DNA from 3 places in the Tardiphaga sp. 42S5 genome. Region 2 is predicted to be linked to each of the others. Evidence: predicted binding sites of a transcription regulator. Region 2 holds the regulator's gene; each other region holds the start of a gene.

Region 1 (3,279 bases), 500 kb from region 2:
CCGCGGAATATGCAGCCGGGCGAGGTCGCCGACGCGGATCGACGAGATGCGGCGGGTTTCGATGATCCGCTGCACGGCCTTGGCTCCAAAGCCGGGTACGCGCAAAAGGTCTTCGCGGCTGGCGCGGTTGACGTCGAGCGGGAAACGGTCGCGGTGGCGCAGCGCCCAGGCGAGCTTTGGATCCATGTCCAGCGACAGCATGCCGTCATTGTCATCGACGATCTCGTCGGCGTCGAAGCCGTAGAAGCGCATCAACCAGTCAGCCTGATACAGCCGATGCTCGCGGATCAGCGGCGGGGCGCGCAGCGGCAGTGCGCGGCTGGCATCGGGGATCGGGCTGAAGGCGGAGTAATAGACGCGCTTCAGATTGTAGGACCCGTACAGATTAGCCGAGGTCCGGATGATGGTTGAATCATTGGCGCTGTCGGCGCCGACGATCATCTGCGTGCTCTGGCCGGCCGGCGCAAAACGCGGCCCGACTTTGCCGCGCGGCGTCGGCTTGCGTCCTTCGCGGGCTTCATCGAGTTTCAACCGCAATCGACCCATGGTGCGACGAATGGCACGGACGTCTTTCTCCGGCGCCAGCTTTGCCAGGCTGTCTTCCTCGGGCACCTCGATATTGATGGAGAGGCGGTCGGCATATTTGCCGGCCTCGGTGATCAGCGCGTCGTCGGCTTCCGGAATGGTCTTGAGATGGATATAGCCGCGGAAATGATGCTCCTCGCGCAGTTTCCGCGCGACGGCGACAACCTGTTCCATCGTGTAATCGGCGCTGCGGATGATGCCCGAGGAAAGAAACAGTCCCTCGATGTAATTGCGCCGGTAGAAATCCAGCGTCAGTTGCACCACTTCGTCGACGGTGAAGCGGGCGCGCGTCACATTGCTGGAGGCCCGGTTGACGCAATAAAGACAATCGTAATTGCAGGCATTGGTGAGCAGGATCTTCAGCAGCGAGATGCAACGGCCGTCCGGCGCATAGGAATGACAGATCCCCATGCCTGCGTCGGTCGAGCCGATGCCTTTGCCGTCGCGGGAGTCCCGTTTCTCGGTACCGCTGGACGCACAGGACGCGTCGTATTTCGCGGCATCCGCCAGGATCTCCAGCTTGCGCTTCACGTCCATGTTCAAAAATCCCTTTGATTTCAAATGCTAAAAAAGTGGCTGATGATCCCGATTGACTCGGCTTGCCATCTTAGCTTTATATTAGAACATATCATGAACAAACGGGCCGGCAATGGGTTCACTAAAAACCCGTGATGGCAAAACAATTTCGAGGAGCGGCGCATGACCGGCGCGCGCATGACCACGCTCGCGCAATTGCGCGGCAGCATCGAACGCATCGAGACCCACAGCGATACCTATGCGCCGGATCGCGTGTCGCTCGGTCATGCCGAGGCGGACGCGGCGCTGCAAGGCGGCCTCGCGCGTGGCACCATGCATGAGGTGTTCGCCGAAGGCCGGCACAGCGCGGCGGCCACGGGCTTTGTCGCCGGCCTCGCGCACCGTGTCTCGGCAAAGCGGCCGCTGCTGTGGATCCGGCAGGATTTCTCCGAACGCGAATGCGGTGCGCTGGCCATGAGCGGCTGGCGGGAACTCGGTCTCGATCCGCGCCTGCTGGTCACCGTGCGCGCGCCCGATGTCGAGACGGCATTGCGGACCACGGCTGATGCGCTGGCCTGCGACGCGCTGGGCAGCGTCGTGCTCGAGACTTGGGGCGACAGCAAACAGTTCGATCTCGTCGCCAGCCGCAAGCTCACGCTGGCGGCGCGCGGGTCGGGCGTCACGTGCCTGTTGCTGCGGACTGCAGGCGTTCCGGTCTCGAGTACGGCAGAGACGCGCTGGATCATCCGCTCCGCGCATTCGCCGCCATTCAGGCCCTGGCAATCATGGGGCGTGCCCATGCTCGACGTGCAACTGGTTCGAAATCGTCACGGCCCGAACGGGCAATGGATCATGGAATGGAAGTGTGATGAGTGCGTTTTCCGTGACACATCGGCGCATCCTCGGCCTGTGGCTGCCGCGCCTGCCAATCGATCGCATCAAACGTCAGCTCGCGCGCAACGGCGCGCCAGCTAATCTGCAAGCAAGTATTGTCGTCGCCAAGCAAAGCAATGCGCTGCAGATTTCCGCGCTGGACGATGCCGCGGCGAAGCTCGGCCTCGAACCAGGTCTGCCGCTCGCCAATGCCCGTGCGGTCTGTCCGGACATCCAGGTGTTCGATGCTGATCCTGTCGCCGATAAGCAGGTACTGACCGACATCGCCGATTGGTGCGACCGCTTCACACCGTTGGTGGCGCTGGATCTGCCGCATGGCCTGTTTCTCGACATCACCGGCTGTGCCCATCTGTTCGGTGGCGAGGCCGCACTGATGGAGCAGCTCTGCGCGGCGCTGTCGCGGCAGGGTTTTATTGTCAGTACAGCGATTGCGGGGACATCGACATGCGCGCGCACGCTCAGTCGATATGCACATGGCCGGATCATCGCCGCGGGCGAGGAGGCCAAGGCAGTGACGCCGCTACCGCTGTTCACGCTCGGCGCCGATGAGGCGATCATCCGTGGATTGCGCCGCGCCGGCTTGAAGACCATCGGCGATGTCGCCTCGCGCTCGCGCCCCGAAATCACCGCACGTTTCGGCGCGGAATTCACGACGCTGCTGGAACAGGCGCTGGGGCAAAGCGATGCACCGATCTCGCCGCGCAAGCCGCTGCCGGATTATATCGTCGAGCAACGTTTCGCCGAACCGATTGCCACCGATGGCGTGATTACGCTGACACTGGCCAAGCTGGCACGCACGCTGATCGATGCGATGGACAGGCAGGGCAAGGGCGCGCGGCGGCTGGAAGCGGCGTTCTTCCGCACCGACGGCGCGGTGCGGGTGATCACCGCGGAAACCGGTCAGCCGGTGACCAAGGGCGAGGTGATCGACCGGTTGTTTCGCGAGCGACTGGACGCGATTGCCGATCCGCTCGATCCCGGCTTCGGTTTCGATATGATCCGCCTGTCAGCCAGCCGCACGGAAATCGTCGTGCAGCAGCAGCGCGACCTCGATGCCAATGTTCACGCCAATGACGAACTGGCCGACCTGATCGACCGTATCGCAGCACGGATCGGGCCGCGACGTGTGTTGGTTTATCTGCCTGTCGAGAGCCACGTTCCCGAACGCGCGATGCTGGCGGTGCCGGCACAGCATCATCTGGCCGCCGCCATGCAGGCAGCATGGCCGCCGCGGGAAGACGAGCCGCCTTTGCGGCCGTTACGGTTGTTCGAGCAACCGGAGGT
Region 2 (3,279 bases):
ATATCGGGCCTCGTCGCCTTCAAGAAGCTTCATGACGACAACGCCCTGCTCGAAGACGTCATCCCGGAATTCGCACGGCGCAGGCCCGCGCGTTACGCGGGCATACGCCTGCGGGATCTATGCGGCGACATGCACCGGTTCTTCCGCGAGGCCAATGTGAGCGAACTTCAGACCAGGCAATTCTCCGCTGACCATCTGCCGGAGATTGCCATGTCACCCCATGATGCCGCGCGCTGTCTGGTGCGCAACGACGTCGATTACCTCCCGATCGATGAGATCTTCGGGCGCGTCGCGACGACGCCGTTCGTGGTCTACCCGCCCGGCATCGCCACGATCGTCCCCGGAGAACGGCTCACCGAACGGTCAAAGCCGATGATCGATTATCTCAGGATGTTCGAGACCTGCTTCAACACCTTCCCGGGCTTCGACGTCGAAATCCAGGGCATCTACCGCAAGGTCGACGCCAATGGCCGGATCCGACTTTACACTTACGTGGTCTCCGAATAGGGAGCACGTAAGGAGCCTGATTTGCCAACGGAACTCGAACAGCCGGTCGTCATCCGACCATCACGCGACACCGACGTCGATGCCATGCTGGCGATCTATCGCCGGCACATCCGGCAAGGCGTCGAGGAAGGCGTCAGCGACGCCGACACGCCGCAGCCCGACGATCTCAGAGACCGGCGCAAGAACCTGCGCAGCAAACGGTTCCCGCATCTCGTCGCCACGCAAGGCGGCGAGGTCGTCGGCTATGCCTATGTGGTGCTGTTCCGCAAGCGACCGGCCTATCGCTACACGGTCAAGCATTCGATCTATATCCACCACGGACATGTCGGCCGGGGCATCGGCCGGCTGTTGATGCGCGAGTTGATCGATGTCTGCGCGGCGGCCGGCTTCCGGCAGATCATCGGCTATATCGATGCCGACAACACGGCCTCGCTCGGCTTGCATGAGAGCTTCGGCTTTGCCCGCGTCGGCTTGCTGCCCGGCGTCGCCTATCGCTCCGGCCGCTGGGCCGACACGATCATGGTTCAGCGCTCGCTGGCGACCGGCTCCACGACTCCGCCGCCGCCCATTGGGCGCGTGACGTCCGCGTAGCCCAAGCGACCGCGGAAGCATTTTCCATGTCCGTCGAGGATCGACGACTGGTGAGGAACAGCCTCCTCAAACCTCGCTCAACGTGCGTTCTGTTGACGGCAAATTAAGCATTGCAGAACACATATGGAACATATAGTGTTCGTTCATGATTTGTTTCGAGATTCTGTGGCTTTGAGTAGTTTGAGAGTGCCCGAACTCGCGCAACCGATCTTCGAACGATCGTCTCTGGATTGAGGCTCACCGTTCGAAGGCCCTTTGAAACGCACGCGGCGGCCGACACCGTCAACTGAGGATGGCTTCAGATGCTCACGCGCAAACAATACGAACTCCTGCGATTCATCGATCAACGGCTGAAGGAAGCCGGCGTCCCACCGTCCTTCGACGAGATGAAGGATGCGCTCGACCTGCGCTCGAAGTCCGGCATCCATCGTCTGATCACGGCGCTGGAAGAACGCGGCTTCATACGCCGTCTGCCCAACCGCGCCCGTGCCATCGAAGTCATCAAGCTGCCAGAGCTCGGCGCGCCGGTCACCGGCGGCACCGGGCGCCGCGGCTTCACGCCCAGCGTCATCGAAGGCACGCTTGGCAAGGTGCGTTCGGCCGCCAGCATCGCCAGCAACAGCGGTGATGATGACAATGGCCGCACGGTTGCTATCCCGGTCATGGGCCGGATCGCGGCCGGTACGCCGATCGAGGCGCTGCAGACCCGTAGCCACACCATCAGCATGCCCGCCGACATGCTCGGTTCCGGCGAACATTACGCGCTCGAAGTGCGCGGCGATTCCATGCAGGACGCCGGCATTCTCGACGGCGACACCGTGCTGATCCAGCGCAACGAGAGCGCCGACACCGGCGACATCGTGGTGGCCCTGATCGACGACGAGGAAGCCACGTTGAAGCGCTTCCGCCGCCGCGGCGCGTCGATCGCGCTGGAGCCTGCGAATGACGCCTACGAGGTCCGTATCCTGCCACCCAACCGGGTGCGCATTCAGGGCAAGCTGATCGGCCTGTATCGCCGCTACTGAGATTTGCGCCTCGGCGGATTACTGATCTTCGGGTTGAAGATCGGTTTCCGCCGGCGTCGCATCCACCGGCCGGTTTTGCGGTGGACGACTGTTCTGGATCAGATCTTGCTGGGGCTCATCGGGAATTGCGCGCGACCACGGACGGTCCAGGCCCCGTGGCCGCACGGCATCGATGGTAAAGCCGTTTGCGGTTCGCTGCAGGCTCACCGCACCATTTCGTTGCAAGCGATCCTGATCGATCACCAGCGCCCTGCAATCCCTCGGCGATTGTCTCGTCGTGACGATCAGCGCCGCTTTCTCGCAATCATCTGTGAAGGCGTCCGGCTGTAAAACCAGCGCCACCAAAGCGCCATCGGCCAGCGGCGTGATGCATCCGTCGCGGTCGCAGGACACACCGTGGCTGACGGAGGCATCGGTCGGCAGACGCGCATCGGCATCGCCGGCGAGCCACTCTTTCAGCAGAAATGTATCCTTGGCGCTGCGCATCACGTGGAGATGCCCGTCCCTGCTCCGCACCGCGACACTGTGACCATCACCCGAGATCAGGACATCCGGCTGCTTCACCAGCAACGCCCAGACAATCGAGAGCACCAGCACGCCAGCCCCCGCGAAGCGCAACGGCGTGCGCAGCAATCCGAGCACGATGATGCCGATACTGGCTGATATCAGCGGTCCGATGCCAAAGGCCGGCATCCGGCCGATGGCGCCGGGCAAGGCTGCCACCCATTGCGTGACCACAATCATCCACTGGATGCCGACATCCATCAGCCGCCAGAACACACCGTCAAAGCCGAACGGCATGGCCACCAAACCGAGAATGCCCGCCGGCATCACCAGCGCCGAGACCACCGGCATCGCCAGGAGATTGGCGACAACGCCATAAGGCGTGACGCGATGGAAATGAAACGCGGCATAGGGCGTGGTGGCGAGGCCCGCGACCAGCGAAGCCAGTACGAGCATCGCGATCTCGCGTCCGCCCCATAGCGCCACGCGCGCGGTCGCGGAATGATCGGGCGAGGCAAACAGCGCGGGCATGCCTATCTGCACCAATGCGACCAGCCCCAGCGTCGCCGCGAATGACATCTGAAAACTCGGATGCACCAACGCTTCCGGCGCCACGATCAGCACAACCATTGCTGCCACCGCCAGGGTGCGG
Region 3 (3,279 bases), 100 kb from region 2:
TTGCCGAGATCGCGCAGCCGCCGCAGCGTATCCAGCAGCCGCGCATTGTCGCGCTGATGCAGGCCGATTGACGGCTCGTCGAGCACATAGAGCACGCCGGTCAGGCCCGAGCCGATCTGTGACGCGAGGCGAATACGTTGGCTTTCGCCGCCGGACAGCGTGCCGGAGGAGCGCGCCAGCGTGAGATAGTTGAGGCCGACATCGAGCAGGAAGGAGAGACGCTCGCGGATCTCCTTGAGGATGCGGACGGCGATCTCGTTCTGCTGCTTGTTGAGCAGGTCCGGCACGGTCTCGAACCAGTCGCCGGCCTTGCGCACCGACATTTCCGAAATGTTGCCGATATGCTTGCCACCGATCTTCACACTGAGCGCTTCGGGCTTCAGCCGATAGCCCTCGCAGGCATCGCAGGGCACGTCGGAGAAATACTTGCCGAGCTCCTCGCGCGCCCATTCGCTCTCGGTCTCGCGGAAGCGGCGGTCGATATTGGTGACGACGCCCTCGAACGGCTTCTTGGTGTCATAGGAGCGCACGCCGTCTTCATAGGAGAACTTGATCTCGTCATCGCCTGAGCCGTGCAGGATGGCGTTCTGCGTCTTCTTCGGCAGGTCCTTCCACTTGGTGTCGAGGGTGAACTTGTAGAACTTGCCGAGCGCCGTCAGCGTCTGCACGTAATAGGGCGACGACGACTTCGCCCATGGCGCGATGGCGCCCTTGCGCAGCGTCAGCTCCTTGTCGGGAATGACCAGATCGGCATCGATGGTCTGCTCGACACCGAGGCCGCCGCATTTCGGACAGGCACCATAGGGGTTGTTGAACGAAAACAGTCTGGGTTCGATCTCCGGAATGGTGAAGCCGGACACCGGGCAGGCGAATTTTTCGGAGAACAAAATCCGCTCAGCGCCGGTCTTGTCGTGGATCTTCGCGACCTTCTTGTCGGACTTCTTGTCTTCCGCGGGAGCGGCAGGCGCGTCCGCATATTCGATGACCGCAAGACCTTCGGCGAGCTTCAGTGCCGTTTCGAAACTTTCCGCGAGGCGCTGGCCGATATCCGGCCTGACAACGATGCGATCGACGACGACGTCGATGTCATGCGGAAACTTCTTGTCGAGTACGGGCGCTTCGGCGAGTTCATGGAAGGTACCGTCGATCTTGACGCGCTGAAAACCCTTCTTGAGATATTCGGCCAGCTCCTTGCGATACTCGCCCTTGCGGCCGCGCACCACCGGCGCCAGCAGATACAGCCGCGTGCCTTCCGGCAGCGCCAGCACGCGGTCGACCATCATCGACACCGTCTGGCTCTCGATCGGCAGGCCCGTCGCCGGCGAATAGGGAATGCCGACGCGTGCCCAGAGCAGGCGCATGTAATCGTAAATCTCGGTGACGGTGCCGACCGTCGAGCGTGGGTTCTTCGAGGTGGTCTTCTGCTCGATGGAGATGGCCGGCGACAGGCCGTCGATCTGGTCGACGTCCGGCTTCTGCATCATTTCAAGGAACTGCCGGGCGTAAGCCGACAGCGACTCCACATAGCGGCGCTGGCCTTCGGCATAGATCGTATCGAAGGCGAGGGACGATTTGCCGGAGCCGGACAGGCCGGTGAACACCACCAGCTTGTCGCGCGGGATCGTCAGGTCGACATTCTTGAGATTGTGCTCGCGGGCGCCGCGGATGGTGATGCTGCGCATGTTCGCGGCGGCCTGCTGCCGCTTCGCCTTGATGATCTCGTCCATAACAGGCAATTCCCCGACGCGTCAGGCGCGCACATCCGGGCGCGCATCGCCGGCCGGGCCGGGATCGAACGCCGATTGAATATGATCGGAACATAGGAAGAACGAGAGCGGATTTCCAGTGCTCCGCAGCAACGATCAACGGTTTGTTGGCGGAGGGGTTGCGAGGCAAGGCTGCAAATCGAACGGCCTGCGGAGGACACGCCTTCCGGTATCGGGCTCATGCGAGTGGACTGCCAATCGAGAGCGCATCAGGTCTGAGCGAGGTGCCAGCAAAAAGCCCGGCGCGAGGCCGGGCCAAGTTTGTCGGAATGAGGCAAGGCGGTCGCAGTTCTCAGTACTTGTCTTAGTACTTGGCGATGACAGGCCCGCCCCACTTGTAGTTGATGCGGGCGGTGACGACGTCGACGTCCTGGCTGATGCGATCGATGCGCGAAGTCACAGGAAGTGTCACAGCGGTGAAGCTGTTGCTGCTGGTCTCCATGAACAGATGGTCGTATTCGACCGCAAAGGACCAGTTTGGCGTGAAGCCATATTCCAGGCCAACGCCAACCGTACCGCCCCAGCGGGTTTCCTTGGCGTTATCGAATACGACATTGGTTCCCACAGTGTAGCCCTGATACTTGTCGCTCGTAACGGCAGCGCCGCCCTTCACGTAAAGAAGGGTGTTGTTCCAGGCGTAACCGATCTGGCCGGTGAACAGGCCGAAGGCCTCGATCTTGGACCGGTTGCCGGTCGTACCGAGTACGAGCTGGCTGACATTCGAGCCCTTGAAGTCTGCCCAGTTGCCCTGTGCTTCCAGACCGAACACCCAAGCGGCGCTCTGCCAGCGATAGCCGATCTGACCGCCAGCCGTGCCGCCGCTTGCGTCATGGCATCCCTCGCTGAAGGCCAGCGCGACACCGAGAACCTGGGTCGTGTCCCAGCATTTGCGGCTCGTTCCCCAACCGCCGTTGCCGCCGATATAGAAACCGGTCCAGTCATAGACGACGGCGATCATCGGAGGCGCCTTGGTGTAGGGCCGTGCAGCGAGATCGGCCGCAGAAGCGGACGTTGCCGAGCCGAGAACAACGAAGGCGGCGAATGCGAGCAGAATTTTCTTCATGGCATGCTCCCCTTGTGAGTGTTTCAACTCTAGCGCGATTCAGACGATCAGGCTGTATCTTCCTTGCAACGGAGAAAAACAAACGCAATAGTTGCGTGAAAATTCGCGAGATACAGTCGTGGGTAGCATTCAACCGCAGGTGATGGGTTAGCTCCTATCTCTCCGGAATCCGGGCTTCCAGCCAAACGAAAAAGGCCGGCGTTTCCGCCGGCCTTTCCGTAGTCACGAGCCTGAAATCAGGCGCGAAGCTCAGTACTTCGCAACAACCGGGCCACCCCAGTTGAAGCGGTAGTTCAGGCCAGCCTTGACGGTGTGCTCGTCGTTGCGGGACGACACGCCAGCCAGCGCGACCGGGGTCGTGAAGGTCGTCTTGCCGAAGTCGTAGTACTGGTACTCAACCTTGCCCGACCAGTTCTGGGTGAACAGGTATTCGAGGCCGGCGCCGACGGT

The links. The regulator LexA, encoded in region 2, represses DNA repair genes until DNA is damaged. The targets are predictions, from matches to a motif close to TGTTCNNNNTGTGTTCNG.
Region 1: the regulator LexA is predicted to act here: its motif matches at 1,205-1,222, upstream of SFY93_RS15090 (ImuA family protein).
Region 3: the regulator LexA is predicted to act here: its motif matches at 1,814-1,831, upstream of uvrA (excinuclease ABC subunit UvrA).

What each region holds. Positions count from the first base shown of each region.
Region 1 covers NZ_CP139027.1:3,282,721-3,285,999, forward strand. The annotation lists gene SFY93_RS15085 (putative DNA modification/repair radical SAM protein) at 1-1,122, opposite strand, end outside; gene SFY93_RS15090 (ImuA family protein) at 1,285-2,076, shown strand; gene SFY93_RS15095 (Y-family DNA polymerase) at 1,970-3,279, shown strand, end outside.
Region 2 covers NZ_CP139027.1:3,784,879-3,788,157, reverse strand. The annotation lists gene SFY93_RS17515 (Orn/Lys/Arg family decarboxylase) at 1-507, shown strand, start outside; gene SFY93_RS17510 (GNAT family N-acetyltransferase) at 529-1,098, shown strand; gene lexA (transcriptional repressor LexA) at 1,401-2,123, shown strand; gene SFY93_RS17500 (ComEC/Rec2 family competence protein) at 2,142-3,279, opposite strand, start outside.
Region 3 covers NZ_CP139027.1:3,886,102-3,889,380, forward strand. The annotation lists gene uvrA (excinuclease ABC subunit UvrA) at 1-1,727, opposite strand, end outside; gene SFY93_RS18015 (outer membrane protein) at 2,071-2,829, opposite strand; gene SFY93_RS18020 (outer membrane protein) at 3,079-3,279, opposite strand, start outside.